4 regions of the Rhizobium sp. 62_C5_N11_2 genome follow, and region 3 is predicted to be linked to each of the others. Evidence: predicted binding sites of a transcription regulator. Region 3 holds the regulator's gene; each other region holds the start of a gene.

Region 1 (7,495 bases), 2.0 Mb from region 3:
ATGCCGTTGAAGCGCACCGGCGAGCCGACGCTGAGGCCGTTGGCCGAGCCCGGAATACGAACGATCAGTTCCGTCATCGGGCCGCCGCGGCCATATTCGGCCATCCAGTAGACGAAGCCGAAGGCAGCTGCGATCACCAGTACCGTGAAAAAACCGACAATCGTGTAATTGGCTTTGGTTTCCATCTTATCCGGTCACTTTCCGCTGCTGTCGTGCCGCGCGGCAGCAGCGTTCTGCGGCACGATCGACCGCGCGCGTTTGCCCTTGAAATAGGCCTGCACCCACGGATCGTCATAGGCCAGCATGTCGTCGATCGTGCCTTCCACCATTACTCGCTTCTTTCCGAGCACGGCAATACGGTCGCAGACCGAAAACAGGCTGTCGAGGTCGTGCGTGACCATATACACGGTCAATCCCAGACTATCGCGCAGGTTGGCGATCAATTCGTCGAATTCGGCCGCGCCGATCGGGTCGAGGCCGGAGGTCGGCTCGTCCAGGAAGACGAGTTCCGGATCGAGTGACAGCGCGCGCGCAAGGGCTGCGCGCTTGATCATGCCGCCGGATAGTTCGGATGGATATTTGTCGGCGGCATCGGCTGCAAGCCCGACCATACGGATCTTCAGATGCGCCAGCTCGTCCATCAGCGAGGTCGGCAGGTCGAGATACTCGCGCATCGGCACCTGAATGTTTTCCTTGACTGTCAGCGACGAGAACAGCGCCCCCTGCTGGAACAGCACGCCGAGCCGCATGTCGAGCGCGTTGCGCTGCGGCTCGTCGAGTTCGTCGAAATCCTGGCCGAGGATCTTGATCGTGCCGGAGCGGCGCGGCAGCAGCCGGAGCACGGTGCGCATCAGCACCGATTTGCCGGTGCCGGACGCGCCGACGAAGCCCAGGATCTCGCCGCGGTAGATATTGAGGTTCAGATTGTCGAGCACGACCTTGGAGCCGAAGCCGACGGTGACGTCGCGCGCCGACAGCACGATGTCCCTTTCGTCCTTGTCTTCCGTATCGATCGGTTTCTCGTCCACGCGGTCCGCCATCCTAGAAATCGATCGCTGCATAGAACATCGCAAAAAGCCCGTCCATCAGGATGACGACGAAAATCGCCTTCACCACCGCGGCCGTCACATGCTGGCCGAGCGATTCCGCGCTGCCACCAACCTTCAACCCCTCGACGGCGGCGACGATGCCGATGACCAGCGCCATGAACGGCGCCTTGATCATGCCTGAAAGCACCGTCGACAGGGTCACCGCCTCATGCAGGCGCGACAGGAAATTGGCGAAGGTGATGCCGGAATAGCCCCAGGCGACGGCGGCAGCACCCCCGAGCGAGGCGAAATTTGCGAGCACCGTCAAGAGCGGCAGCGCGATGGTCAGCGCCACCAGCCGCGGGAAGATCAGCACGCCGATCGGGTTCAGCCCCATCACCTTCAGCGCGTCGATCTCCTCGCGCATCTTCATCGAGCCGATTTCGGCGGTGATGGCGCTGCCCGAACGGCCGGCGATCATGATCGACGTCAGAAGCACGCCGATTTCGCGCAATTGCAGGATGCCGACGAGATCGACGACGAAAACCTCCGCGCCGAAATAGCGCAGCTGGAAGGCGCCCTGCTGGGCGATGATCGCCCCGATCAGGAAAGACATCAGCAAGATGATCGGAACGGCGCGAACGCCCATATGGTCGATCTGGTTGACGATGGAGGCTGGCGAAACGCCGCTGCCGCGGCCGAACTTCATCTGCGCGCCGCGCACCGCCGAGCCGAGGATATACATGGAGGCGGCGAAATTGTCCCAGAGGTCGTAGGTCATCTTGCCGATCGGCGCGAAGATGCGCGCGGCAAGCGATACTTTTTCCGTCTGCTCCGGCTCGGGCTTGGCCGGCTCCTCGGAAAACATCTCCAGCATTTCGTCGATATGCGGGTTGGTGCCTTCGAAGCGAACCGTACGCCCGCCAGCCTCTTCTTGTTTCTTCAGCCGGCACAGCAGCCAGATGCCGGCTGTGTCGATCTCCGCAATGTCCGAGAGGTCTACCGTCAGGTCGCCGGTCTTCTTCTGCAGGAGCTTTTCGAAATCGCGCAGCACCAGATGGATGTAGGCGCTGCGCCAATTTCCCTGAAGACGCACACGCTGTCCCGAGCCATCAGCCTGGTCGTCCACTTGCAGTGAGGCGGCGTTGCGATTCTCGGCGTTCAAGATACTTGTGTCTTTCAAGGCTTACAGCGACATTGCGCGAATCGCGAAGCAGATCGTTCGCCCGGCGCGTCAATATACAGAAGCACCGTGCAATTTCCATGCTTGCAGGAGAGCAATAATGCCGCGCACCCTCGATATCCAGATGAATTCCTTTCCGATTGCCGGGACCTTCACCATCTCGCGCGGGGCAAAGACCGAAGCCGAGGTCATCACCTGCACGCTTGTCGAAGAGGGAGCGCAGGGGCTCGGCGAATGCGTGCCCTATCGCCGCTACGGCGAGACGATGGAGAGCGTTTTCGCCCAAATCGAGGCGGCTCGACCGCTGATCGAGGCCGGCATCTCGCGCAGCGACCTGCTGTCCGCCATGCCGCCGGGTGCGGCCCGCAACGCCGTCGATTGCGCCCTCTGGGACCTCGAGGCGAAGCAGACAGGAGACAGCGTCGCCGCCCGCCTCGGCCTTTCCGCTCCGCAGCCGCTCACCACCGCATACACCATCTCGCTCGGCGAACCGGAGGTGATGGCCGCCCAGGCGCGCGAGCATGCCGGCCGCGCCCTGCTCAAGGTCAAGGTCGGCACCGGCGACGATGAAAGCCGCATCCGCGCCGTCCGCGCCGCCGCGCCCGATGCCGAAATCATCCTCGACGCCAATGAAGGCTGGCCGGAAGCGGTGTTGGAACGTCACCTCAATATCGCGGCGCAAGCGGGTGTGGCCCTCGTCGAGCAGCCGCTGCCGGCCGGCCGCGATGGGCTGCTTGCTGAAATCCGCCGCCCGCTCCTCGTCTGCGCCGACGAGAGCGTCCACCACACCGGCGATCTCGCAAGCCTTGCCGACCGCTACGACGCGATCAACATCAAGCTCGACAAGACGGGCGGCCTGACGGAGGCGCTGTCGATGAAGGCCGAGGCCGAACGGCTTGGATTCAGCATCATGATTGGCTGCATGGTCGGCACCTCGCTTGCCATGGCGCCCGCCGTTCTGCTTGCTCAGAATGCCGATTTTGTCGATCTCGACGGTCCGCTGCTGCTTGCCCGCGACCGCGAACCCGGTCTTCGTTACGCCGCTTCCCTGGTCTTTCCGCCCGAAACCACCCTCTGGGGCTGAAGATAATAGGCTGAGATGACGAGGCCGAGGCCGGAGAACGCGACCACGGCCATGACGTAATAGCTGACGACGCCGAGCCAGGCATAGAGATAACCCGACGCCAGGGTCATCAGCGCCATCGCCATGCCGACATAGAAGAAATAGGCGCCCTGCGCCGAGGATTCCTGCGTTTCCTGCACGGTCGCCACGATCCGCCGCTGCACGCCGGTATGCACGAAGGCGTAGGTAAAGCCATGGAAACATTGCAGCAGGAAGAAACCGGCAAAGCCTGTATTCATCGGAAACAGGATCCAGCGGCAGACGCTGATGGCGCAGCCGAAGCGGATCAGCGTCCAGGCATCGAAGCGACGGTTGAGACGCTTCGACAGGAAGAACACAGTCACTTCCGAAGCGACGCCGGCGCTCCAGAGCAGGCCGACCTGCGTGCCGGAGAAGCCGAGATGATGCCAGTAGATCGAGGAAAAGGCGTTCAGCACCGCATGGCTCGACTGCTGGATGGCGACGCCGATCAGAAGCAGCAGAAGGTGCGGCTCGCGCAGACCGCTGCCGGTGGCTGCCGGAATGTTGATCGGCTGGCCGCGCCGTCGCGTCGGTCCGATGCGCGGACAGAAGATCGCCATGACAACGGTCATGATAAAGCCGAACACCATGACCGGCAGCACCATTTCGCCGCCCCACCGGCTGATCAGCTGGCCACCGACCAGCGTCGAGACGATGAAGGCGATCGAGCCCCACACGCGCATCGATCCGTAATCGAGCCCCCAGCGGCGAACGCCCGAGATGACGATCGATTCGACGACGGGCACATAGGGCGCAAAGGTGGCGCCCTGCAGCGCATAGACGATCGTCACGGGCCAGAAGGTCGTCGTCCAGAACAGCGCGATCGCCGTCAGCAGCGACAGGCAACCCGACCAGAGCAGCACGTCGGCGCGCTCCTTCAATCGATCGGCGATCATGGCGACGACAGGCGCCACCAACACGCGAACCACCATCGGTATGGCAAGGATGATGCCGATCTCGTGGTCGCTGAAGCTGTGGGTTGCGAGCCACACGGGAAAAAACGGCAGGACGATGCCGTTGACGAGCAGCGGCGCGCAATAGGAAAGCGCGCTGAGCATGCGGAAGCGCGGAGGCGCTCCCTCACCCGTCGGGGAATTTTGAGCGGGAATCATGGGTGGACCTGAAGGAAACTGGACGTTGTCCTAACACACCACCCTGGAGGCGACTATTGCGAGAAATAGCCGTCCTGAAACGTTTTAGAAAATAAATAGGGCCTGTCGCCTAACGGTAACGGCTAAATTCGAGGGAGCGCAGGAGCGGATGCGCCGGCGCCAAAATCAGGCGGCCTGTGGAGCCAGTTCTGCGTCTTCCCGCTCGACGGCGGCAAGTGCTGTCACACTGCTGGCGAGCGCCCGCCAGGTGATCAGTTCGAACGTACCGTCCTCGTGCTCGGCGACCGCCGTGCAACTTTCCACCCAATCACCAGTGTTGATGTAACGGATACCGTCCATATCCTGGATGATGGCATGATGGATATGTCCGCAGATCACCCCATCGGCGCCATTTTTGCGGGCTTCCTCTGCCACGACGCGCTCGAATTCGCCGATGAAATTGACGGCATGTTTGACCTGCAGCTTCGCCCAGGCCGAGAATGACCAGTAGGGCATGCCAAGTCGACGCCGCACCGCCGCCAGGATGATATTGATGCGGATCGCCGTGTCATAGGCCCAGTCGCCGAGATAGGCGAGCAATCGGGCATTGCGGACCACGACGTCGAACTCGTCGCCATGCAGGATCAGGTATTTTCTGCCGTCGGCGCCGTCATGCATCATGCGCTCGACGACTTCGATGCCGCCAAAATGCATGCCCGGGAAGGCCCGCAGGAATTCGTCGTGATTGCCGGGAATATAGACGACGCGCGTGCCCTTGCGCGCCTTGCGCAACAGCTTCTGGACGACGTCGTTGCAGACCTGCGGCCAGTACCAGCTGCGCTTGAGACGCCAGCCGTCGACGATGTCGCCGACGAGCACGATCGTATCGGCCTCGTGGTGGCGCAGGAAATCCAGCAGGAAGTCGGCCTTCGCGGCCTTCGAGCCGAGATGGACATCGGAAATGAAGAGCGTGCGGAAATGTCTGGGTTCCATCATGTCTTTCACGAGCTGCCGCTCATGTCCCATCTTTCATCTAGCCTTCCAAAATCAGACTCGTGTTTCAGGAAGATGACAAGGCCAGGAAAAGCGCTGCAAACCTGTTCATTCCGCGCTGGCAGGATGCCTGTCGCCGCACGGGCAGGAGCCCCGTCGCCGCCAGGCCTACCGGCCATGTTGCCCTGCGCATTCAGGGCGTTCATGATGGCGGCGATTCATATCCGACAATGCGGGATGGCTGATGCGTCTTTTTCTCGTTCGCCACGGCGAATCCCTCGGCAACATCAACGAACAGGCTTACCGCCAATTCGGCGATCACAACGTGCCGCTGACGCAGTGGGGCCATCGGCAGGCACTCGAGGCAGGCGGCGTGATCGCCTCCTATCTCAAGGCATTGCCGAGCGCGGGTTTCGGCAAGCTGCAGATCTGGTACTCGCCCTTTCTGAGGACGCGGCAGAGCAAGGATGCGCTGCTCGAAGCCCTGCCGGAAAGCGTCGTCGGCGATATCAGGGAAGATTATCTGCTGCGCGAGCAGGATTTCGGTCTCTTCACCGAAATCTATGACCACGCCGAACAGAAGCAGAAGTTTCCCGAGGAGTTCGAGAAATGGGCGAGGCTGCGCAGCAACAGCGGCAAGTTCTACGCGCGGCCGCCGGATGGCGAAAGCCGGGCGGATGTGGCCCAGCGGGTGCGCCTGTTCCTGCAGACCGTTATGCACGATGCCGAAAATAGCGACCACAACGTTGTGATCGTCGGTCATGGCGTCACCAACCGGGCGGTCGAAATGAATTTCCTGCACCGCCCCGTCGAGTGGTTCGAGCGCTCCGACAATCCTGGAAACGCCGATATCACGCTGATCGAGGGGACGCGCTCGCAAGGATACGAGTCGATCCTGCTGCATCAGGCCGCCGACCGGCAGCGGGGACAGGAGGGCGAACTGCGCGATGCCTATGGCGCAGACGTGACGCTTACGCCGAAGCCCGGCGGTTAGCTCCTTACATCGAACCGCCGCAAAGGTCTGTGGCGGGTTGCGTAAGGCAACCCGCCAACTCTTCACCTCAGCTCGGCGACGTCACCGGCGCAGCTTCCTGCCCGGCCGGAGCCTCATCATTCACAGTCTCCGGCCGCTTCGTCCTCAAGAGGCGCAGCACGAAGACGAAGAAGACAGGAACGAAGAAGATCGCCAGCACCGTCGCCGAGATCATGCCGCCAAGCACGCCCGTGCCGATGGCATTCTGGCTCGCAGCACTTGGCCCGGTGGCGATCGCCAGCGGCACCACGCCCAAGGTGAAGGCAAGCGAGGTCATGATGATCGGCCGGAAGCGCAGACGGGCGCCTTCGATCGCGGCATCCATCAGCGATTTCCCCTCGGCAAAACCGTCCTTGGCGAATTCGACGATCAGGATGGCGTTCTTCGCCGACAGCCCGATGATCGCGATCAGGCCAACCTTGAAGTAGATGTCGTTGGACATGTCGCGGCTCATCACCGCGAGCACGCAGCCGATGACGCCGAGCGGCACGACCAGCATCACCGACAACGGGATGGACCAGCTCTCGTAAAGCCCCGACAACAGCAGAAAGACGAAGAGAATGCTGAGGCCGAACAGGAACGGCGCCTGCGATCCCGATCTGAGCTCTTCCAGCGACTGGCCGGTCCATTCGAAGCCGAAGCCTTCGGGAAGTTCCGAGGCCAGCCGTTCCATTTCGACAATTGCCGCGCCCGATGAATATCCAGGCGCCGGAGCGCCCGAAATGCGCACTGAGGGGTAGCCGTTATAACCGACGATCTGCGCCGGCCCTTTCTGCCATTCGGCGACGGCAAAGGACGACAGCGGCACCATGCCGCCGCTCGCATTGCGGACATTGAGCTTCATCAGGTCTTCCGCCTGGAGCCTGCTCTTGTCCTGCGCCTGCACGATGACGCGCTGCATGCGGCCCGAATTCGGGAAGTCGTTGACATAGCTCGAACCGAGATTGGCGGTGATCGTGCTGTTGATGTCGGCGAAGGCAACGCCGAAGGTATTTGCCTTTTCGCGGTCGATGACCAGCACGA
Region 2 (7,495 bases), 3.0 Mb from region 3:
CCAGCTGCTGTCGCGCGCCGAAGCAGCCGACCGCGCCAAATCCGAATTCCTCGCCAATATGAGCCACGAGATTCGCACACCGATGAACGGCGTGCTTGGGATGGCGGAACTGCTTGCCAAGACCAATCTCGATACGCGCCAGAAGACCTTCGTCGATATCATCGTCAAGTCGGGCAATGCGCTGCTGACGATCATCAACGATATCCTCGACTTCTCGAAGATCGATGCCGGGCAGATGAAACTGCGCAAAGCCGCCTTCGATATCACCGAAGCGGTGGAGGACGTAGCGACACTCTTGTCCTCGCACGCCGCCGAGAAGAACATCGAGCTCCTGGTGCGAGCCGCTCCCGATTTGCCCGCTGCGGTCATTGGCGACGCCGGGCGCTTCCGCCAGATCGTCACCAATCTCGTCGGCAACGCTGTCAAGTTCACCGAGCGCGGCCATGTCTTTGTCGATGTCGGCTTCCAGCCGGCAGCAGGCGGCGAGATCATGGCGAGCATCCGCATCGAGGATACTGGTATCGGCATTCCGCCGGAGAAGCTCGAATCGGTCTTCGACAAGTTCTCGCAGGTGGATGCCTCATCGACCCGGCGGCATGAGGGTACAGGCCTCGGTCTTGCGATCACCGCCGGGCTCGTCGACCTCTTCGGCGGTTATCTCAGTGTCGAGAGCGAATGGGGCAAGGGTTCGGTCTTCACCGTCAACCTGCCGTTTGCGGTTGCGGCCGCCCGCCTTGAGCCGAAGCCGTTGCCGATCAACGTGCAGGGTGCGCGCATCCTCGTCGTCGACGACAATGAGGTGAACCGGCGAATCCTGACCGAACAGCTGTCCCTTTGGGGCTTCGACGGCGTGGCCGCCGAAGGCGGCGGTACCGGTCTTGCGATTCTGGAGGCGGCGGCCAATCTCGGCGTCACAGTCGATGCCGTCGTGCTCGATTATCACATGCCCGATATGAACGGCGCCGATGTCGCGCGCAGGCTACGAGCCGATCCCCGCTTCGTCGAACTGCCGATCATCTTCCTGACGTCGATGGATATTTCCGGCACGGAAAAGGAATTCGCGGCGCTGAACGGCCACGCGCATCTGATGAAGCCGGCGCGCGCCAACGTGCTGCGCAACACGGTCGTCGAGGTGGTGCGCGCCAGCCGCGTCAAGCAGGCATCCGAGGCCGAGATTGCCCGGCTGCAGACGGAAGTGGCCGTGCAGGCGCCCGCGCCTGCGCCGCAGAAGCGAACCGCTGAATTCGTCGACGTGCTCGTCGCCGAGGACAATGAGGTCAACCAGATCGTCTTCACACAGATCCTGCAAGGCACGGGTCTTTCCTTCCTCGTCGTCGACAATGGCGAGGAGGCGGTCGCCGCCTGGGAGCGGTATACGCCGCGCATTATCATGATGGACGTCTCAATGCCCGTCATGAACGGCCATCAGGCGACCCAGACGATCCGCGCGCGCGAAAACGGGCAGGGGCACCGGGTGCCGATCATCGGCGTCACCGCCCATGCGCTCGAAAGCGACCGCGAGCTCTGCCTCGATGCCGGCATGGACGACTACATGTCGAAGCCGATCAGTCCCGAGCTGCTCGAGGAAAAAATCCGCCAGTGGCTCGGAACGAGCGAGCAGCAGCCGGAGCGCACCAGCTACTGATCTGCGCGCTGACTGGGGGATGCCTTGATGCCACAGAGCATTTCGCGCTTGCCGGCGAAGCCCTTACGGCGCTCGACGGCAAAACCCGCGGCGATGAGATTGCGGCGCACGAAGCCGGCCGCCGCATAGGTGGCGAAAGTGCCGCCGGCTGCGCTTTTCTCGCAGACGAGCCGCATCAGTTCCTCCGACCACATATCGCTGTTGCGCGACGGGGCGAAGCCGTCGAGATACCAGGCGTCGAAGTCGTCTTCGGCTGCCGCGACGCCGTCCAAGGCATAGCCGCATACGACCTTGAGCGTCGTCTGGGCATCGAGATCGAGCTCAACGATTCCACCAGGCGCTTGCGGCCACGCCGCCATCAGCGCCTCGCGTTCGGCATCGATCTCCGGCCAGTGCGACAGCGCCCGGCCGATTTCTTCGCCGCGCATCGGGTGGAGTTCGAAGGAGGTGAAACGCAGGTGCTGGCCGTCGGCACGGTGGAGCTTCCATTGCCGCCAGGTTTCGGCGAAGTTCAGGCCGGTGCCGAAGCCGAGTTCTCCGATCCGGAATCTCTGCCGCCCGTTCCAGCGCTCCGGCAGGCCGTTGCCGGCGAGAAAAACGTGGCCGCATTCCAGCCGCCCATCGGTCTGGCAATAAAAATGATCGCCAAAGGCGGTGGAATAGGGCATATCGCCGTCGCGCCATTCGAGCGGCTGCGGCGCGCCCGCGCCAATCTGATCGGGGTTCACGTCTCTCATGGAAAAAGCCGATAGTCCTCAGCCGGTCTCAGGTCAATCATCCTCAGAATTGCTGATCGTCGGCGGCGGCATCATGGGGCTCTGGGCGGCCGTCCATGCCGAGCGCCGGGGCATCCGTACTCTTGTTGCTGACGCCGGCAGGTTGGGCGAAGGTGCAAGCGGCGGCCTGCTCGGCGCGCTGATGCCGCATATGCCGGACCGATGGTCGGAGAAGAAGCAGTTCCAGTTCGATGCACTGGTCTCGCTCGAAGCCGAAATCACAGCGCTCGAAGCCGAGACCGGGCTTTCCGCCGGGTATAACAGGTCCGGACGGCTGATCCCGCTGCCGAAGCCGCATCTCAAAAAAATAGCGCGCGGCCATTTCGAGGACGCTGAACAGCATTGGCGGGCGGGCGAGCGCCGCTTCCATTGGCATGTGCTCGACAGGCCACCGGTCAACGGCTGGATCGAGGCGTCCGCCGGCGAGAGCGGCTTCGTGCACGACACGCTCGCCGCCCGCGTTGCGCCCCGCTTGCTAATCGCAGCGCTTATCGCCTTCCTGCGGCGGGCAAAACATGTTCGTATCCTGGAGCATACGACGGTTGCCGGCCTCGATCCTGATCGCGGCACGACCGAGATCAACGGTGAAACGATCGCTTTCAGTCACTGCATCGTGGCCGCCGGCCATCGCTCCTTTCCATTGCTGCAAGAACTGACGCCGGGGCTGAAACAACCGCTCGGCCAGCCGGTCAAGGGACAGGCAGCACTGTTGAAAGCCGATATTGACCCGGCGCTGCCGACGATCTTTCTCGACGGGCTCTATGTCATCGCGCATGAGGGCGGGCACGTGGCAATCGGCAGCACCAGCGAGAACCGTTTTGACGATCCCACCTCGACCGACGCCCAGCTCAACGTGCTGATCGAGGCGGCGCGCGGCATCGTGCCGACGCTTCGCGACGCTCCCGTTGTCGAGCGCTGGGCCGGGCTTCGTCCGAAGGCGATCGACCGGGATCCAATGATCGGCCGCCATCCCGATCACCGGCGCCTGATCGCGCTGACCGGCGGCTTCAAGGTCAGCTTCGGCCTCGCCCACCGGCTGGCTGAGGCGGCGATATGTATCGCAAGCGATACAGACTGCGGATTTCTGCTGCCGGAAAGCTTCGCAATTTCAAGCCATATTGCGACGGCTTCACGTTAAACGTGAATTAGGCGGCGCTGCGTTTCGTTATTCTGTCATGGAAATCACCTATCTGCTTGCGCATCGACAGCGCCGGATCTCACCGGCGCTCACTTCCTTGATGGAGGAAATTGCATGCGCTATGCCATTTGCTTCACGCCTCCGGCGAGCGACCCGTTGTCGCTCGTGGCCGCCAATTGGCTTGGCCGAAACGTGTTTTCGGGCGATATGATGGAGCCTCCGGCAGTCCGTGGCCTCGGCATTCACGAGATCGCCTTCCATACCGCGGTGCCGCGGCGCTACGGATTTCACGGCGTTTTGAAGGCGCCGTTCCACTTGTCCCGCGACATGCCCGAATCGCAACTCCTGCGCGATCTGATGCGTTTTTCCGAGACCTTCGTTCCCTTCCAGATTCCGCGTATCGAAGTCGCCCGGCTCGGCAATTTCTACAGCCTGCTGCCGAGCACTCCCTGCGAGCAGATCCAGTATCTCGCTTCGGCGATCGTGCAGGAATTCGATCGTTTCCGCGCGCCGCTCAGCGAGGCCGAGATCGAACGCAGCGATCCGGACGGGCTATCGGCGACGCAATTTGCCAATCTGCATCGCTGGGGTAACCCTTACGTGATGGAGGAGTTCCGCTTTCATATGCCGGTGACGGGTCCCGTCAACGCGATCGACATGCCGCGCATCGAGCCGGTGTTGCGCACGATCTTCGAGCCTGTCCTGAGCGAGCCTGTCATGGTTTCGAACGTGGCGCTGATGATAGAGGAGGGCACGGGCGGTCCTTTCCGCGTTCATTCGCTGCATCCGATGGGCAAGGTCAGCGCGCGCAAAATCGCTTGAACCTGCTGATGAGCTAAAGGCTTGTGCCGTAAAGGCAAAATCCGGCCGAGCAGTTTCCGTCTCGACATTCCGGCTGCGGATGCTACCGTTCCCCGTCTTTTCAGAAGGTGATTTGATGGTATCCGAGACTTATCCGCGCAATCTCGTTGGTTACGGGCGTCTGACGCCTGATCCGAAATGGCCGGACGAGGCACGCGTCGCCGTGCAGTTCGTCATCAACTACGAGGAGGGCGGCGAAAGCTCGATCCTCGACGGCGATCCGGCTTCGGAAAACCTGCTGTCGGAGATCGTCGGCGCGGCCGCCTGGCCAGGGCAGCGCAACCTCAACATGGAATCGATCTATGAATATGGTTCGCGTGCCGGCTTCTGGCGGCTCTGGCGCATGTTCACCGATCTCAAGGTGCAGGCGACCGTTTACGGCGTGACGCTGGCGATGGCCCGCAACCCCGAGGCCGTCGCTGCGATGAAGGAGGCAGGCTGGGAGATCGCCAGCCACGGCTACCGTTGGCTGGAATATAAGGATTTTCCAGAAGATCTGGAGCGCAAGCATATCCTCGAAGCCGTGCGACTGCACACCGAACTCACCGGCGAGCGGCCCTACGGCATGTATCAGGGCAAGCCTTCCGACAACACGCTTCGGCTGGTGCAGGAGGAGGGCGGTTTCCTTTATTCCTCCGATTCCTACGCCGACGACCTGCCTTACTGGGTGAAGGGCGTCGACGGGAAACCCTTCCTGATCATTCCGTATACGCTTGAAACCAATGATATGCGATTTGCGACGCCGCAGGGCTTCAATGCCGGCGATCAGTTCTTCACCTATCTGAAGGATGCCTTTGATACGCTTTATGAGGAAGGCAAGGCGGGCAGCCCGAAGATGATGTCAGTCGGCCTGCATTGCCGCCTCGTCGGACGTCCCGGCCGGGCAGCGGCGCTGAAGCGCTTCATCGAATATGTGCTGAAGCACGACAATGTCTGGATTCCACGCCGCATCGAGATTGCCGAGCACTGGCACAAGCACCATCAGCCGGAAGCGCTTTGATGGTGTCGCGCGAGGATTTCGTCTCCCGCTTCGGCGGCGTCTTTGAACATTCGCCTTTCATCGCCGAGCGCGCCTATGACGCCGGCCCCGTGACGGAGCCGCTGACGGCGGCCGGCGTGCATGCGACGCTAACCGCCGCGTTCCGGGCGGCAAGCCCGCAGGAGCGTCTCGGCGTGCTCAACGCCCATCCTGACCTTGCCGGGCGCCTCGCGATATCGGGCGAACTCACCGAGGACAGCCGGAAGGAGCAGGCCGGCGCCGGTCTCGATCGCTTGAGCCCAGCCGAGCATGCCCGCTTCACCGAACTCAATTCGACCTATGTCGGAAAATTCGGCTTTCCCTTCATCATCGCCGTCAAGGGTCTCGGCAAGGACGATATCCTGTCGGCGTTCGAAACACGGATCGGCAATGATCGGCATGAGGAATTTGTGACCGCGACGGCGCAGGTCGAACGGATCGCGCTGCTGCGGCTGACATCGATGCTGCCGGAGGCTGAATGAAAGAGCGGCGCGCCATCGACTATCTCAATGAAATGTATGAGGCGGCATCCGAAGCGCTGTCTTTCGTCGGCGGAATGGATGAGGCGGCGTTCGCCGGGGACAAGCTCACCTTCAAGGCTGTTGCCTTCTGCCACTTCACCATCGGTGCGGCGGCGTCCCGACTGCTCGTCAACCATCCGGAATTTGCGACTGAGCATCCCGATCTGCCATGGACGAGAATCTGTGGCATGGGTAACCGTATCCTCGAGGAAGTCTTCGATCTCAGTCCGTCGAACATATGGGAGGCGACCTATCGCACGCTGCCGGAGCTTCTTTCCGCGATCGATGCTGTCCGTTACTGGCATGCCCAAGGCGAATGAAGCCATGTCCGAATTTCTCGAGATCCGCCCGCTCACCAAATCCGCCTTCGCTCCCTTCGGCGAGGTGATTGAGGCCGATCCGGCCTCGATGCGGTTCATCAATGGCGGCACGACGGAGCGTTTTCATGCGCTGGCCACCGCTGATGCGACGGGCGAGGGCGCAAGCGTCATCATCAACCTCTTTCGCGGACAGCCGCGCAGCTTCCCCTATGACGTCGGGATGATGGAGCGCCACCCCCTCGGCAGCCAGAGTTTCTCGCCGGTCTCGGGCCGTCCTTTTCTCGTCATCGTCTCCGAGGACGAGAACGGCCGCCCGGGCAGGCCGCAGGTGTTTCTGGCGCGCGGCGACCAGGGCGTAAACTACCGCCGCAATGTCTGGCATCATCCGCTGATGGCGCTCGACCAAGCCTCAGACTTCCTGGTCGTCGACCGCGACGGGCCAGGCAACAATCTGGAAGAATTCTTCTTCGAAACCCCTTTTATCATCAAAGAGCCAGCCCCATGACCGGACTGACCACGCATGTTCTCGACACCGCCCTCGGCAAGCCGGCCGAGGGCCTGAGGATCGATCTTTTCCAGCTCGACGGCGAGATCCGCAGGCATCTGAAGACGGTCGAGACCAATGCCGACGGCCGGGTTGATGGCGGCCCAATCCTCATTGGCGAAAATTTTCGAGCCGGTACCTATGAGCTGGTCTTCCACGCCGGCGATTATCTGAGGGCGAGCGGCACGCCGCTGCCGCATCCGGCCTTCCTCGATCTCGTGCCGATCCGCTTCGGCATTGCCGACGTCACGGCGCATTACCATGTGCCGCTGCTGATTTCGCCCTATGGCTATTCTACCTATCGAGGGAGCTAAAAAATGCGGTTTGCGGCAATTGCCGATATCCACGGAAACCATCTGGCGCTCGAGGCGGTGCTTGCGGATATTCGTGCACAGGGGATCGAGGAGATCGTCAATCTCGGCGATTTCTTTAGCGGCCCGCTCGAAGCCGGCAAGACGGCAGACTTGCTGATGCCGCTCGGCCTGACCTCGATCCGCGGCAATCACGACCGCTACCTGATCGAACAGGATCCGGCGGCGCTGCATGTTTCGGATGCCGCCGCTTATCACCAATTGTCGCCAGCCCATCTCGATTGGATCCGTAGTCTTCCATTCGATACCGTCTATCGCGATGAGGTCTATCTCTGCCATGCGACGCCGAAGGACGACAATC
Region 3 (7,495 bases):
CATCATACTTTTGTGCCTTGTGGTGATCGGAGCCGCCGCCTATCTGGTCGCGCGCAGCCGCGCCACGGCGCTTGCCGGAGGCCGATCCTCCGCATTGCATTCACGGCCGGCCTATTACGGCGCCTATGCCGCGATCTGGGCGGTTCTTCCTGCCCTCATCGTCCTCTGCCTCTGGCTTTCCATCAGCCCCGGCATCATCCAGTCCTCGGTTCGCGGCGCTGTCCCCGACGACATCAAGGCGCAAGCCTCGGTCGAGCAGGATCTTGGTTATTCGATGGTGGCGACGGTCGCCCGCGGCCTGACAATGCTGACCGCGGATGAAGCTGCGGCGGTCTCCAGCGATCCCGCAGCCCTGCAGGCCAAGCTCCTCGAAAAGGGTGTGCCGCTTGCCGGCCAGCCGCTGCCTTACATGCTCGACGCCGCCAAAAAGCTCAACACCATGAGCATGACGAGCCGCATCGCCATGACGGCTGTTGTCTTCGCTCTCGCGGTTGCCGGCGCCTTCTATGCGCTGCGCTCCATCGCTCCGCGCTTCCGCGCCCGCAACCGGGTCGAGCGCGTCATGCTCTGGGGCCTACTGCTCGCCTCCTCGATCGCCATTCTGACGACGATCGGCATCGTGCTCTCCATGCTGTCGGAAGCTGCGCGCTTCTTTGCGGCCGTTCCCGCCATGGACTTCTTCTTCGGCACCGTCTGGGATCCGCGCTTTGCCGGCGCCGGCAGCTCGTCCTTCGGCCAGTTCGGCCTCATCCCGTTGCTGCTCGGCACGATTTATATCGGCCTGGTGGCGATGCTGGTCGCCGTGCCGGTCGGCCTCTTCGCCGCCATCTACATGGCCGAATACGCTTCGCCGAAAGTGCGCGGGGTCGCCAAGCCGCTCCTCGAAGTGCTCGCCGGGATTCCGACAATCGTCTACGGCTTCTTCGCGCTCGTCACCGTCGGCCCGTTCCTGCGCGATTTCTCCGCCCAAATCAGCGGTCTTCTCAGCGGCAACTATAGCAACTTCATCCAGGCGCAGAGCGTTCTGACGGCCGGCATCGTCATGGGCATCATGCTGATCCCCTACGTGTCCTCGCTGTCGGACGACATCATCACCGCCGTGCCGCGTGCCCTGCGTGACGGTTCGCTCGGTCTTGGGGCCACACGCTCCGAAACCATCAAGAAAGTGGTTCTCCCCGCCGCTCTTCCCGGCATCGTCGGCGCATTGCTGATGACGGCTTCGCGCGCCATCGGCGAAACCATGATCGTCGTGCTGGCCGCCGGTGTCGCCGCCCGCATCCAGATCAACCCCTTCGAGCCAATGACGACGGTGACCGTCAAGATCGTCAACCAGCTGACTGGTGACCTTGAGTTCACCTCGCCGCAGACGCTGGTTGCCTTTGCCCTTGGCATCACGCTGTTCTGCATCACGCTTTGCCTCAATATCTACGCGCTCTACATCGTGCGCAAATACCGGGAGCAGTACGAATGACGGATATTGTTTCTCCCACTTCAGGCGTCACGGTTTCCAAGGCGCCAGTGCGCCGCGATATCGGCATCAAGCGCCGCTACGCCGCCGAGCGCCGGTTCCAGGTCTATGGCATCGCCGCCATCACCTTCGGCCTCGTCTTCCTCTTCATCCTGTTGTGGACGGTGATCGGCAAAGGCTACACCGCCTTCCAGCAGACGGCGATTACCCTGCCGATCGAATTCTCCGAGAAGACGATCGACCCGAACAATAAGCGTGCGACCGACCCTTCGGTGCTGATCGCCGCCAACTACCCGGTTCTCCTGCGCGACGCGATCGTCAAGCAGCTGAACGTCAATGCCGCAAGCCGTCCCGATGTGCGCGATGCATCCGCGATGCTCTCCAAGGGTGCGCCGGTCCAGCTGCGCGACATGGTCGTCGCCGATCCGTCGATCATCGGCAAGACGGTCAACGTCACGGTGCTCGCCGACGCCAATGTCGACAGCGCCAACAAGGGCCAGATCGATCTGTCGGTCGATGAGAAGAACCGCAAGGTCAACGACAAGCAGGTTGCCTGGATGAACGAGCTGAAGGCGAGCGGCGCTCTCCACAAGCAGTTCAACACCGGCCTCTTCGTCAATGGCAATTCCAGCCGTCCGGAGGCCGCAGGCCTTGGCGTCGCCCTGATCGGCTCGCTCTACCTGATGCTGATCGTCCTCGTGCTCGCTCTGCCGATCGGCGTCGCCGCCTCGATCTATCTCGAGGAGTTCGCACCGAAGAACAAGCTGACGGATCTGATCGAGGTCAACATCAACAACCTCGCCGCGGTCCCTTCGATCGTCTACGGCCTGCTCGGTCTTTCCGTCTTCATCAACTTCATCGGCCTGCCGCGCTCGGCTTCGCTGGTCGGTGGCCTGGTGCTGACGCTGATGACCCTGCCGACGATCATCATCGCGACGCGTGCGGCGCTGCGCGCCGTGCCGCCGTCGATCCGCGCCGCAGCCCTTGGCCTTGGCGCTTCGAAGATGCAGATGGTGTTCCACCATGTTCTGCCGCTCGCCATGCCCGGCATCCTCACCGGCACGATCATCGGCCTGGCGCATGCGCTCGGCGAAACCGCGCCGCTGCTCTTGATCGGCATGGTCGCCTTCGTCGCCAATGCGCCGACGACACCGCTCGATCCCTCGACGGCTCTGCCCGTGCAGGTCTATATGTGGGCCAACGAGGCCGAACGTGCCTTCGTCGAGCGTACTTCGGGTGCCATCATCGTCCTGCTCCTGTTCCTGATCGTCATGAACATGGGCGCCATCCTCTTGCGTCGTCGCTTCGAGCGCCGCTGGTAAACGGAGTTAAACATCATGAACATGTTGACGGAAGCTGCAGTTGAAAAGGCGCTGGATCACAAGATGAGCAACGTCCCGTATAAGATGATCGGAAAGGATGTCTCGGTTTACTACGGCGAAAAGCGCGCGCTTTTCGATGTGAACCTGAACATCCGCGAAAACACCGTAACCGCCCTGATCGGCCCGTCCGGCTGCGGCAAGTCGACCTTCCTGCGCAGCCTCAACCGCATGAACGACACGATCGACGGCTGCCGCGTCACCGGCAAGATCACCCTCGACACCGACGATATCTATGATCCCGATATCGACGTCGTCGAACTTCGCGCCCGCGTCGGCATGGTCTTTCAGAAGCCGAACCCGTTCCCGAAGACGATCTATGAAAACGTCTCCTACGGCCCGCGCATCCATGGCCTTGCCAAGTCGAAGGCCGATCTCGACCAGATCGTCGAGACCAGCCTGCAGCGCGCCGGTCTCTGGAACGAAGTCAAGGACCGCGTGCACGAATCCGGCACCGGCCTGTCGGGCGGTCAGCAGCAGCGCCTCTGCATTGCCCGTGCCGTTGCCGTCAGCCCTGAAGTCATCCTGATGGACGAGCCCTGCTCGGCGCTCGACCCGATCGCCACCGCCAAGGTCGAGGAGCTGATCCACGAGCTGCGCGAGAACTACACGATCGTCATCGTCACCCACTCCATGCAGCAGGCCGCGCGCGTCTCGCAGCGCACCGCCATGTTCCACCTCGGCAATCTCGTCGAGGAGAACGACACCGACAAGATGTTCACCAATCCCGACGATCCGCGCACCCAGGACTACATCATGGGTCGCTTCGGCTGATTTTGGCGACACCAAGCCTTCCCGTTATTCGAGGATAAAGCCCCATGGCATCGACACATATTTTTTCTGCCTATGATGATGATTTGAAGTTCCTGTCCAGGCGGATTTCCGAAATGGGCGGCCTGGCCGAGCAGATGGTCAGCGAAGCCGTGCGCGCCCTCGTCAATGGCGATACCGCGCTGGCGCAGAAGGTCATCTCCGACGACGTGATCCTCGATCACGCCGAACGCGAAATCGGCGACAAGGCGATCGTCACCATCGCCCGCCGTCAGCCGATGGCTTCGGACCTGCGCGAAATCATGGGTTCGATCCGCATCGCCGCCGATCTCGAACGTGTCGGCGACCTCGGCAAGAACACCGCCAAGCGCGTCATCGCCGTGCAAAGCACCGGTGTTCCCCGCAAGCTCGCCCGCGGCCTCGAGCATCTGTCCGAGCTGGCGCTCGTCCAGCTCAAGGAAGTGCTCGATGTCTATACCAATCGTTCCGCCGACAAGGCGAATGCGATCCGCGAACGCGACAATGAGATCGACGCGATGTACACCTCGCTGTTCCGCGAGCTCCTGACCTACATGATGGAAGATCCGCGCAACATCACCAGCTGCACGCATCTTCTCTTCTGCGCCAAGAACATCGAGCGCATCGGCGACCACGCCACCAACATCGCCGAGACGATCTATTACATGACGACAGGCGCGCAGCCGGAAGGCGACCGTCCGAAGGACGACAGCGCCAACACCGTGGGCGCGGTCACCGAATAACCGCCGGGCCAGTCGCCCGGACCAGTCAATTGCGTGCGCGCCCGTCCGGGCGCGCAAAGAGGTCGCAGCCAATTTCTGAATTTGCGCAGGATGCATTGCTTAAATCACCCCCGATTTAAGGATCATGCGCGAGGAGACCGACACGCATGATCCCGAGAGTAGCAGTTGTTGAAGACGAGGAAGCCCTCAGCGTGCTTCTTCGCTACAATCTCGAAGCGGAAGGCTTCGAGGTCGATACCATCCTTCGTGGCGACGAAGCCGAAATGCGGCTTCAGGAGCGCACGCCCGATCTTCTCATCCTTGATTGGATGCTGCCCGGCGTCTCCGGCATCGAGCTCTGCCGGCGCCTGCGCATGCGGCCGGAAACCGAGCGCCTGCCGATCATCATGCTGACGGCGCGCGGCGAGGAGAGCGAGCGTGTTCGCGGATTGTCGACGGGCGCCGACGATTATGTCGTCAAGCCCTTCTCGACCCCCGAGCTCGTTGCCCGCGTCAAGGCGATGCTGCGCCGCGCCCGCCCCGAGGTGTTGTCGACGGTACTGAAATGCGGTGACATCGAGCTCGACCGCGAGACCCATCGCGTCCATCGCAAGACCCGCGAAGTCCGCCTCGGCCCCACCGAATTCCGCCTGTTGGAATTCCTGATGTCGTCACCGGGTCGGGTCTTCTCCCGCTCGCAGCTTCTCGACGGCGTCTGGGGCCACGATATTTATGTCGACGAGCGCACCGTCGACGTCCATGTCGGCCGCCTGCGCAAGGCGCTGAATTTTTCCAACATGCAGGACGTCATCCGCACCGTCCGCGGCGCCGGCTATTCGATGGAAGCCTGAGGGCTTCCGTTCTGGTTGCTGACAAAGTCGCTCGTGCTGACGTCTGCCCCTCACCCTAACCCTCTCCCCGTAAACGGGGCGAGGGGACGTGCCCCGCGAAAGGTTGGCGGGGAACGGAGAGGTCACGGCATATCCCCTTCTCCCCGCGCGCGGGGAGAAGGTGGCGGCAGCCGGATGAGGGGCAGCCATAGGCACAAACCAAAATTGCATTAAAAAACGGGCCACTCGGCCCGTTTTTCTGCATTCTAACGATGGTCAGACCGCTCAGCTGGCCCGCGCGGCCGCCCGGCGGCGTTCGTTGACCGGCTGGTAGGCAAGCTTCTGGTGGTAGCCGCAATAGGGCGAATTGTCGGGGGATTCGCAGCCGCAGAAATGGAAGTCGTCCTTCAGCGGATCGCCGACCGGCCACTTGCAGGTGCGTTCGGTCAGTTCCGTCAAGCCGAGGCGTCGGGAAATCGGCACGACCACGTTGCCTCTCGGCACGTATTCCATTTCCTCGATCGTTTCGATCTCGATCTCTTCCTTCAGCATGGTCGCGCCCTGCTGGCGGGTAACGGTGCGCGTGGCGACCCGTGAGGCGTAGTTCGGCGCGCGCGGCGCCGACGTATTGCGCTTCGGCGTTCGTGCGGCGGTGTTGGTGCCGCCGGCCTTGGCACGGCCCGGAAGGCTTAGCCGGTGCACTTTGCCGATGACCGCGTTTCTGCTGACTCCGCCAAGCTGCGCAGCGATCTGGCTGGCGCTCAGTCCTTCGGCCCAAAGTTTCTTGAGTTTCTCGACCCGCTCGTCTGTCCAGTTCATGCCCTGTCTCCACCGTTTGCGTTGGTGATGGCAGAATCCCTCACCGTTGTCCCGGGAGCTCCGAAACAAGAAACGCTTGATCAATTTTGGTGACTAGTTCCGCCGCATGCAGTCTAGTAATTGATCTTTAACCTAGTGTGAGGCTGACTCCGTGACAAGAGTCGCATGAATCCGGATGAATCGAATTCGTAGTTTTCCCCAACTTGCTGCCTCTGCGTGGCATTTCTGCAATAATGCCTGTTGAAGACTGAAAATGCCGCTGTACACCCTTGCTGCATACGCTAAGGGCGCAGTTTTGTTGACATTGCAGCGCGAAAAGGAAATAGTGCCACTCGCCGCCGCAAGGCGGCATTTTTGATTTTTCGGGCCTGGTTTCCTTAGCCGGAGTCATTGCCCGGCAACTTGATGGAGATCGCGCCATGGCTGAAGCCGCGCCGCTTTATGACACCTATTCTCGTGCCCCGCTGCGGTTCGAGCGAGGCGAGGGCGTGTGGCTGATCACCGAAAGCGGCGAGCGATATCTTGATTTCGGCGCAGGCGTTGCCGTCACCTCAGTCGGCCACAGCAATCCGCATGTTGTGGGCGCACTGAAGGAGCAGGCCGACAAGGTCTGGCACCTGTCGAACATCTATGAGATCCCCGGCCAGGAACGTCTGGCGAAACGGCTGACGGACGCCACCTTCGCCGACAAGGTGTTCTTCACCAATTCGGGCGCCGAGGCGCTCGAATGCGCGATCAAGACGGCGCGCCGCTACCAGTTTTCCAAGGGCCATCCCGAGCGCTTCCATATCATCACCTTCGAAGGCGCCTTCCACGGACGGACGCTGGCGACGATCGCCGCCGGCGGCCAGGAGAAATATCTCGAAGGCTTCGGCCCCAAGGCGCCGGGTTTCGATCAGGTGGCTTTCGGCGACATCGAAGCGGTCCGCGCCGCGATTACCGATGCCACGGCTGGGATTCTCATCGAGCCAGTGCAGGGCGAGGGCGGCGTCCGTCCTGCCACCACCGAATTCATGAAGGCGCTCCGCCAGCTCTGCGACGACAACGGCCTGCTGTTGATCCTCGACGAGGTCCAGACCGGCGTCGGCCGCACCGGCAAGCTCTTCGCCCATGAATGGGCGGGCGTCACCCCCGACATCATGGCTGTCGCCAAGGGCATCGGCGGCGGTTTTCCGCTCGGCGCCTGCCTTGCCACTTCAGAGGCCGCCTCCGGCATGAAGGCCGGCACGCATGGCTCGACCTATGGCGGCAATCCGCTCGCCATGGCCGTCGGCAGTGCCGTGCTCGACATCATCCTTGCCGATGGCTTCCTCCAGCATGTGCGCGACGTCGCACTGGTCTTCCGCCAGGGCCTCGCCTCACTGAAGGATCGTTATCCCGATGTGATCGAAGATATCAGAGGCGAGGGGCTGTTGCTCGGCATCAAGGCTGCCGTTCCCTCCGCCGAACTGCTGCAGGCGATCCGCGCCGCCCATCTGCTCGGCGTAC
Region 4 (7,495 bases), 4.0 Mb from region 3:
TCGCCGTGGCCGGTCGCAAGGCGATCATGGGTGCGCTGACGCTCTATCTCGACTTCATCAACCTCTTCATGTTCCTGCTGCAGTTCATGGGCAACCGTAAATAAGCAGGGCAGACTGAGATCGAAAAGGCGGCTTCGGCCGCCTTTATTGTTGTGGGTGAATGCCGGAGGGGGTAGGGGCATGCTACTGCAAGGATTTGTTTTCATCCCGTGCATTGTCGTTGCAGTACTATTGGCGAAGCGACTGCCTGATAGCCTGCTCTATTCGATCTTTGCTTGGCTCAGCGCCGCCATTGCCGCCTTGGCCGGCGCAATTTCAGGGGTTCTGGCTATCGACTACTGGCACCTGATACCTATCGACTTGAATAGAGGAAGTGACCTGGTGCTCTCTGCTGTAGTGCACGTCGCCATGGCTTTCGTCTTCTCGCCGTTGCTGGTCCTGTATGTGAGGCGCCAGGCGCGCAAGCAAGCCGAAAGGTTGAGGATCCAAATTCTAGAGTAGCTGCGGCAGGGCATGTCGTTGATGATCATCTGCAAACGGGCTTGCACCGGCTTTTTTTGTTGCGCCGGCTTTGCAGGAATGGTTTTAGAGGAGCCCTGCCCTCCCGCTGGACCAGCCGCCGATGTCCTTCCTCCTGCGCAAAGCCTCGCAAGCCGATATTCCCGCCATCGCCGATATCTACCGCGAATCCGTCCTGAACGGCGTTGCGAGCTATGAGATCGTACCGCCGTCCGAGGCCGAGCTGGCGCAACGTTTTGCGGCCATTGTCAGCCAGCAATATCCCTATATCGCCGCCGTCGATGCGGGCGGAGTGCTGCTCGGCTACGCCTATGCCTCGGCGTTTCGCACGCGTCCTGCCTATCGCTGGCTGGTCGAGGATTCGATCTATCTCGCGCCTGAGGCCCGCGGCCGGGGCATCGGCAAGGCGCTGCTCGCCGAACTGATCACCCGCTGCACCGGACTCGGTTTCCGTCAGATGGCCGCCGTCATCGGCGGCGCCAGCCCCGCCTCGATCGCGCTTCATCGCGCAGCCGGCTTCGAGGAGGTCGGTCTGATGAAGGGCACTGGCTACAAGCACGGCCGCTGGCTGGATACGATGTTCATGCAGCGCGTCCTCGGTGAGGGTACGAGCACCGATCCGGACCCATCAGCCTATCCCGGCACGCTGTTTAACGGCTAAAGCATGTCGCGCAAAAGTGTGCGCGGTTTTGCGATAACGACATGCGTAAAAACAAAGACCTAAAGCGCGAGGGGCGAATCTGAAAGATCGCGACGCGCTTTAGATTCAAAGTGTTACAGCATCCTTTGCGCGTCTGAAAAGACGCGCAAAGGATGCTGTAATGCGGCTTACTTGTCGACGAGCTTCAGGGCCTTGTCGAACACCTTCAGCACCTGGTTCAGCTCGTGACCGCGCTTCAGGATCGTACCGTTGGTGTTGATGACGGAATAGGCGCCCTGCTTGGCGGCGAGCTTAGGATTTTTCTCGATGCGGAAGAGCGGCATTTCGCCGGAACGCTTGAAGACGGAAAAGACTGCCCTGTCCTTGAGGTGATCGATGGCGTAGTCGCGCCATTCACCGTCACCGACCATACGGCCGTAGATCCAGAGGATGGCGTCCAGTTCGCGCCGGTGGAAGGTCACCGGAAGCGGGTCCTTGCTTTGCTTGTATTCCCTGAGATCGACGACGACTGAGGAACTGTGGTCGACGGAACGGCTTTCGCCGTGTCGCAAATCCGGCTGATCTGTCATCAGTCTCACAAGGCCTCCACATGTGACAGGAGAGTGACAGTTTGCCCGAGCCGCCGCAAATTGCAAGAGTGCCAGCCGCCACATTCGGCCGCACCACAGCGCCGCGCGTCTCTCGCGCACGGACGCTGTAGCACTTTAAGTCTGCGCATCATGCCTTCCGAAAGTTGGGTCCGATTTTCGGAAGGCATGATGCGCTGGGCAGGCCAACGCTTTCTCGACAGCGCCGCATTTCAGTCAAAACAGCGCCTCATTTGCAGGAGATTTATGAATTCCAGTTTGGCGCCAGCGCGCCAAAGGGCCCGGCGGAGCGTATCGACCTTAACCCCAGCCCCGAATACGCTCGGCCGGGCCGCCCCAGCATTTCATCCGTAACCGGATGAAATTTCAGATATTTTTTCCAGCCATCACCACGGTTGCGCCAAGGATGGCAGCCGGATCGCCGTCTGCGGTCGCCGATTGCAGCAGAATCGCGCAGCCTTCGAGCTGCGGCCGCTGCAGGACGCTGGCCGGCAGCGTCAGACTGGTCGCCTTGCCGTCCCACATGCCGACGGTTTCGACATTGGTGACGCTGTGCAGATAAGAGATCTTCTGGCCGCTGTTCTCACCCTTTTCGACGTCGATTGTCTTTTCCTTGTCGAAATAGACCATCACGACATTGGCTTTGCCCTGTCCGGCGCCGATCTTGATCTCCAATTCGTCGCCGCGCATCGCGGCGTTGATGGGAACGGTCAGACCGTTGCCTTCGCTGCTAAAGGTGTCGATCTTGCTGTTGATTCCGTTGAGATCGGCGCCGGCCAGATGGCCGCGTCCGTTGACGATGGCCTGCGGCGTGTAGACGTTGCTTCGGCCCATCGTCCTGGCATAGCCGTACTGCCGCTCGGTGTTTTCCTTGGAGCTCAGCGTATCGGCCCAGCCGAGATAGTTCCAGTAATCGACATGATAGGCGAGCGCGATGACATCGCCCTGGTTCACCAGCTTGCGGAAAGCGGCGTCAGCGGGAGGACAGGAGGAGCAGCCCTGCGCCGTGAAGAGTTCGACGACACCTTTCGGCGTGCCGTCCTCGGCCTGCAACGGGCCTGAGAAAACAACGCTAGCGATCAGCGGAATCAAAAAACGGGGGGACATTCACCTGCACCTCTTTTTCAGCGCCGACGGCGTGTTCGAACCGGAGGCCCTGACATATGAACGTACGAATAATCCTTCCGGGTCCAAACGAAAAGTCACGAACGGGTGAGACGTAGCTCGACGGGAACTTGCGCAAAACAAATCATCGTGAGCCCCGCTTAAATGGCGTCGCCGCAAAGAAAAGCCGCCGGAAACTGCTCTCCGGCGGCCATTATCATGTGAGTTTCTTAAAAATCAGGCAGCGAGATCGCGCAGAACCGTCTGCAGGATGCCGCCATTGTTGAGGTAGATCACCTCGTCGAGCGTATCGACGCGCGACAGCAGCGGAACCTCTTTCACGGTGCCGTCGCCATAGGTGATCCTGGCGATCTTTTTCTCGCGTGGCTTGATCTTTTCCAGACCTTCGATGGTGACGAGTTCATCGCCCTTGAGGCCGAGGCTCTGCCAGGTCGTGCCCTCTTCGAAGACGAAGGGAATGATGCCCATGCCGACCAGGTTCGAGCGATGGATGCGCTCGAAGGACTGGGCGACCACCGCCTTGACACCGAGCAGGTTGGTGCCCTTGGCAGCCCAGTCACGCGAGGAGCCGTTGCCGTATTCGACACCGGCGAAGATGACGAGCGGCACGCCTTCCTGCTTGTACTGCATGGCGGCGTCGTAGATCGAGGTCTCTTCCTTCGACGGGTAGTGGATGGTGTAGCCACCTTCCTTGCCGTTCGGGCCGAGCATGTGGTTGCGGATGCGGATATTGGCGAAGGTGCCGCGCATCATCACTTCATGGTTGCCGCGGCGCGTGCCGTACTGGTTGAAGTCGGCAACGGCGACGTCGTGGCCGATGAGGTAGGCGCCGGCCGGCGATGCAGCCTTGATCGAACCGGCAGGCGAGATGTGGTCGGTGGTGATCTTGTCGCCGAACAGGCCGAGAACGCGGGCGCCCTTGATGTCGGAAACGCCGGTGCCCTTCTTGCCCATGCCGACGAAGTAGGGCGGGTTCTGCACGTAGGTCGAATTGTCGTCCCAGGCATAGGTCTGGCCCGGCGGAACCTGAACGGCCTGCCAGTTGACGTCGCCCTTGAAGACATCGGCATATTTGCTTTCGTAGAGCTCGCGGGTCACGTATTTCAGGATGAATTCCTGGACTTCCTTCGAGGTCGGCCAGATGTCCTTGAGATAGACCGGGTTGCCGCTCTGGTCCTCGCCAATCGGCTCCTTGGTCAGATCCTTCTGCACCGTGCCGGCAAGCGCATAGGCGACGACGAGCGGCGGCGATGCGAGGTAGTTCGCCTGCACGTCGGGCGAGATGCGGCCTTCGAAGTTACGGTTGCCGGAAAGAACGCCGGAAACGATAAGGCCCTTGTCGTTGATCGTCTTCGAGATCGGCGCCGGCAGCGGGCCGGAATTGCCGATGCAGGTGGTGCAGCCGAAGCCGACGAGGTTGAAGCCGAGCTTGTCGAGGTCGGCCTGCAAGCCCGACTTGGCGAGATATTCGCCGACGACCTGCGATCCCGGTGCCAGCGAGGTCTTCACCCACGGCTTCGTCTTCAGTCCCTTGGCAACGGCGTTGCGGGCAAGAAGACCGGCAGCGATCAAGACTGACGGATTGGAGGTGTTGGTGCACGACGTGATGGCGGCGATCGCCACGTCGCCATGGCCGAGATCGAAATCCGTGCCTTCGACGGCATAGCGGTTGTTCAGCTGGCCGGGCTTCTTGTAATCCGTGTCCATCGAGCCGGCAAAACCGGTCGCGATGTTCTCGAGCGATATGCGGCCTTCCGGACGCTTCGGGCCGGCCATCGACGGCACGACATCGCTGAGATCGAGTTCCAGCGTATCGGTGAAGACGAGCTCGGAGCCGTCGCCGTCACGCCACATGCCCTGCGCCTTCGAATAGGCTTCGACGAGCGCGATACGGTCCTTGGTGCGGCCGGACATGTTGAGATAGTTGATGGTTTCGCCGTCTACGGGGAAGAAGCCGCAGGTGGCACCGTATTCCGGGCCCATATTGCCGATCGTCGCGCGGTCGGCGAGCGGCATGTTGTCCATGCCAGGACCGAAGAATTCGACGAACTTCGAAACGACGCCTTTCTTTCGCAGCATCTGCACGACGGTGAGAACGAGGTCGGTCGCCGTGACGCCTTCCTTGAGCTTGCCGGTCAGCTTGAAGCCGATGACTTCGGGCAGCAGCATAGAGACCGGCTGGCCGAGCATCGCAGCTTCCGCTTCAATACCGCCCACGCCCCAACCGAGAACGCCGAGACCGTTGATCATCGTCGTGTGGCTGTCGGTGCCGACGCAGGTATCAGGATAGGCGATCGTCTCGCCGTCCTCTTCCTTGGTCCAGACGGTCTGGCCGAGATATTCGAGATTGACCTGATGACAGATACCGGTGCCGGGAGGCACGACGCGGAAATTCTTGAATGCCTGCTGGCCCCACTTCAGGAAGCGGTAGCGCTCGCCGTTGCGCTGGTATTCCAGCTCGACGTTACGGGCGAAGGCCTGCGGCGTGCCGAATTCGTCGACGATGACGGAGTGGTCGATGACGAGATCGACGGGAACGAGCGGGTTGATCTTCTCGGGATCGCCGCCGAGCGACACCATCGCGTCGCGCATCGCGGCAAGATCGACGACGGCGGGAACGCCGGTGAAGTCCTGCATCAGCACGCGCGCCGGGCGATAGGCGATTTCGTTTTCGACCGCACCCTTATTGTTCAGCCATTCGGCAACGGCCAGGATATGCTCCTTGGTGACCGACTGGCCGTCTTCGAAGCGCAGCAGGTTTTCAAGCAGCACTTTCATCGAATAGGGAAGCTTCGACACGCCGGCCAGACCGTTTGCCTCAGCCTTGGGCAGGCTGTAATAGACATAGTCCTTCCCGTTGACGGAAAGCGTGGAACGACAATTGAAACTGTCAAGAGATTTAGACACGAGATACCCCGTTTCTGATAGCCAACACAGTCGTGCGAACGCCTATGCACTTAATGCACATCAGGATGCGGGTACGGCCATTTCCGCTGTCCGCACGTGGAACAGACGCTCCAAGTTCGGCGCAAGGATGAAATTCACGCCGACCGCTGGCGTGGTTGCAGGTCTTATAGATAATTTCCTAAAAACTTGCCATACCCGAGGACAGTCAAAATCGGACATTTTTTGACCCCGCCGGAAGCCGAAACCAAGAAAGAGCCGACGCATGCATCTCACCGCCGAAAATCTGGCTGCAAGGCGCGGTGAGGATCTCATTTTCGTTAACATTTCCTTTCACTTGGCGGCCGGCGAGGCGCTTGTTCTCACGGGTAGAAATGGATCGGGAAAGTCCACTTTGTTGCGTGTGGCCGCCGGACTGCTGAGGCCGGAAAAAGGCACTGTCATCTTCCGCGACGAAGAGGGCCGGGAAGGCAGGCATCCCGGCGAGGTCAGCCACTACCTCGGCCATAGAAATGCGATGAAGAATGAACTTACGGTTGCAGAAAACCTCGATTTCTGGCGTACCTTTCTCGGCAGTACAGGCGGCGACGCCGGCCTCGCCGTCGAGGACGCCGCCGAGGCGGTCGGTCTTTCGGGAATCACTCACCTTCCCTTCGCTTATCTCTCCGCCGGCCAGCAGCGCCGATTCGCCTTCGCCAAACTACTCGTCGCTTACCGCCCCATCTGGATCCTCGATGAACCCACAGCCGCACTCGATGCCAGCGCCGACCGGCTGCTTGCCGATTTGATCTCGGCCCATCTGGCAAAGGGCGGCATCGTGCTGGCGGCAACCCATCAGCCCCTGGGGCTGCAGAATACACAGGAATTGAAGATGACGGGCTTTGCCGGCGTGGATCATGGGGTATGGGGTTGATGTTTCTCGATGTGGCTACCCCGTCCACCGCTGACGCAAAGAGCCGCCGCGCATGACCGCCCTCTTTTTCCGCGACCTTAAACTCTCGATTCGCGCCGGCGGCGGCGCGCTGATCGGCGTACTGTTCTTCCTGACCATCGTCGCCGTCATCCCCTTCGGCGTCGGTCCCGATCTCAAGCTGCTTTCGCGCATCGGCCCCGCCATCGTCTGGATCGGAGCCCTGCTTGCCGCCCTTCTCGGCCTCGACCGCCTGTTCCAGGCCGAGCGCGACGACGGATCGCTCGACTTGATGCTGATGCAGGAAACGCCGCTCGTCCTGACGGTGCTGGTCAAATGCTTCGCCCATTGGACGGCCACCAGCCTGCCGCTGGTCATCGCCTCGCCGCTGCTCGGCCTCTTCATGAACATGGACGAGACGGCGATCGGCGCGACCATGTTGACGCTGCTCGTCGGCTCGCCCGCTATCACCTTCATCGGCGCTGTCGGCGCCGCCGTTGCTGTGGCACTGCCTCGCGGCGGTCTGCTGGTCTCGATCCTCGTGCTGCCTCTGACCATCCCGGTGCTGATCTTCGGCGTCAGCGCCACCTATGCCGCGGTCGAGGATCCGGCCCCGTTCCTGCCGCCCTTTCTGATCCTCATCGCTCTGACACTCTTCTTCGCGGTCATCGGCCCGGCAGCAGCCGCCCTTGCGCTGCGAAACACGGCGGATTGATTGGTCATTCGATTGCAGGAAAAACCGGATCAAGGTATGGAAGCGTCATGAGCGAAACGAGCCTTGCCATCAGC

The links. Region 3 encodes PhoB, which activates phosphate uptake and scavenging genes when phosphate is short. Its sites were predicted from a motif close to TGTCATNNANCTGTCAT; they were not measured.
Region 1: AB8B31_RS11195 (UDP-2,3-diacylglucosamine diphosphatase) is a predicted target of PhoB. The motif match lies at 5,504-5,520, and genes of this name have one in related genera.
Region 2: AB8B31_RS15885 (DUF1045 domain-containing protein) is a predicted target of PhoB. The motif match lies at 3,582-3,598, and genes of this name have one in related genera.
Region 4: AB8B31_RS20600 (DUF2794 domain-containing protein) is a predicted target of PhoB. The motif match lies at 1,772-1,788, and genes of this name have one in related genera.

What each region holds. Positions count from the first base shown of each region.
Region 1 covers NZ_JBPWPW010000001.1:2,211,353-2,218,847, forward strand. Annotated here, with positions in the region: gene AB8B31_RS11170 (MlaD family protein) at 1-185, opposite strand, end outside; gene AB8B31_RS11175 (ABC transporter ATP-binding protein) at 195-1,040, opposite strand; gene AB8B31_RS11180 (ABC transporter permease) at 1,042-2,211, opposite strand; gene dgcA (N-acetyl-D-Glu racemase DgcA) at 2,312-3,295, shown strand; gene AB8B31_RS11190 (MFS transporter) at 3,247-4,467, opposite strand; gene AB8B31_RS11195 (UDP-2,3-diacylglucosamine diphosphatase) at 4,633-5,472, opposite strand; gene AB8B31_RS11200 (histidine phosphatase family protein) at 5,684-6,433, shown strand; gene AB8B31_RS11205 (efflux RND transporter permease subunit) at 6,501-7,495, opposite strand, start outside.
Region 2 covers NZ_JBPWPW010000001.1:3,162,934-3,170,428, reverse strand. Annotated here, with positions in the region: gene AB8B31_RS15900 (PAS domain-containing hybrid sensor histidine kinase/response regulator) at 1-1,645, shown strand, start outside; gene mnmD (tRNA (5-methylaminomethyl-2-thiouridine)(34)-methyltransferase MnmD) at 1,639-2,382, opposite strand; gene AB8B31_RS15890 (NAD(P)/FAD-dependent oxidoreductase) at 2,381-3,559, shown strand; gene AB8B31_RS15885 (DUF1045 domain-containing protein) at 3,674-4,381, shown strand; gene puuE (allantoinase PuuE) at 4,497-5,420, shown strand; gene uraD (2-oxo-4-hydroxy-4-carboxy-5-ureidoimidazoline decarboxylase) at 5,420-5,920, shown strand; gene AB8B31_RS15870 (HepT-like ribonuclease domain-containing protein) at 5,917-6,279, shown strand; gene AB8B31_RS15865 (ureidoglycolate lyase) at 6,284-6,784, shown strand; gene uraH (hydroxyisourate hydrolase) at 6,781-7,137, shown strand; gene AB8B31_RS15855 (metallophosphoesterase family protein) at 7,141-7,495, shown strand, end outside.
Region 3 covers NZ_JBPWPW010000001.1:180,501-187,995, forward strand. Annotated here, with positions in the region: gene pstC (phosphate ABC transporter permease subunit PstC) at 1-1,471, shown strand, start outside; gene pstA (phosphate ABC transporter permease PstA) at 1,468-2,790, shown strand; gene pstB (phosphate ABC transporter ATP-binding protein PstB) at 2,806-3,621, shown strand; gene phoU (phosphate signaling complex protein PhoU) at 3,666-4,379, shown strand; gene phoB (phosphate regulon transcriptional regulator PhoB) at 4,526-5,209, shown strand; gene AB8B31_RS00985 (GcrA family cell cycle regulator) at 5,474-6,007, opposite strand; gene AB8B31_RS00990 (aspartate aminotransferase family protein) at 6,427-7,495, shown strand, end outside.
Region 4 covers NZ_JBPWPW010000001.1:4,186,775-4,194,269, forward strand. Annotated here, with positions in the region: gene AB8B31_RS20585 (Bax inhibitor-1/YccA family protein) at 1-104, shown strand, start outside; gene AB8B31_RS20590 (hypothetical protein) at 181-501, shown strand; gene AB8B31_RS20595 (GNAT family N-acetyltransferase) at 623-1,180, shown strand; gene AB8B31_RS20600 (DUF2794 domain-containing protein) at 1,348-1,749, opposite strand; gene AB8B31_RS20605 (DUF1223 domain-containing protein) at 2,134-2,874, opposite strand; gene acnA (aconitate hydratase AcnA) at 3,109-5,799, opposite strand; gene ccmA (heme ABC exporter ATP-binding protein CcmA) at 6,062-6,709, shown strand; gene ccmB (heme exporter protein CcmB) at 6,762-7,421, shown strand; gene AB8B31_RS20625 (heme ABC transporter permease) at 7,469-7,495, shown strand, end outside.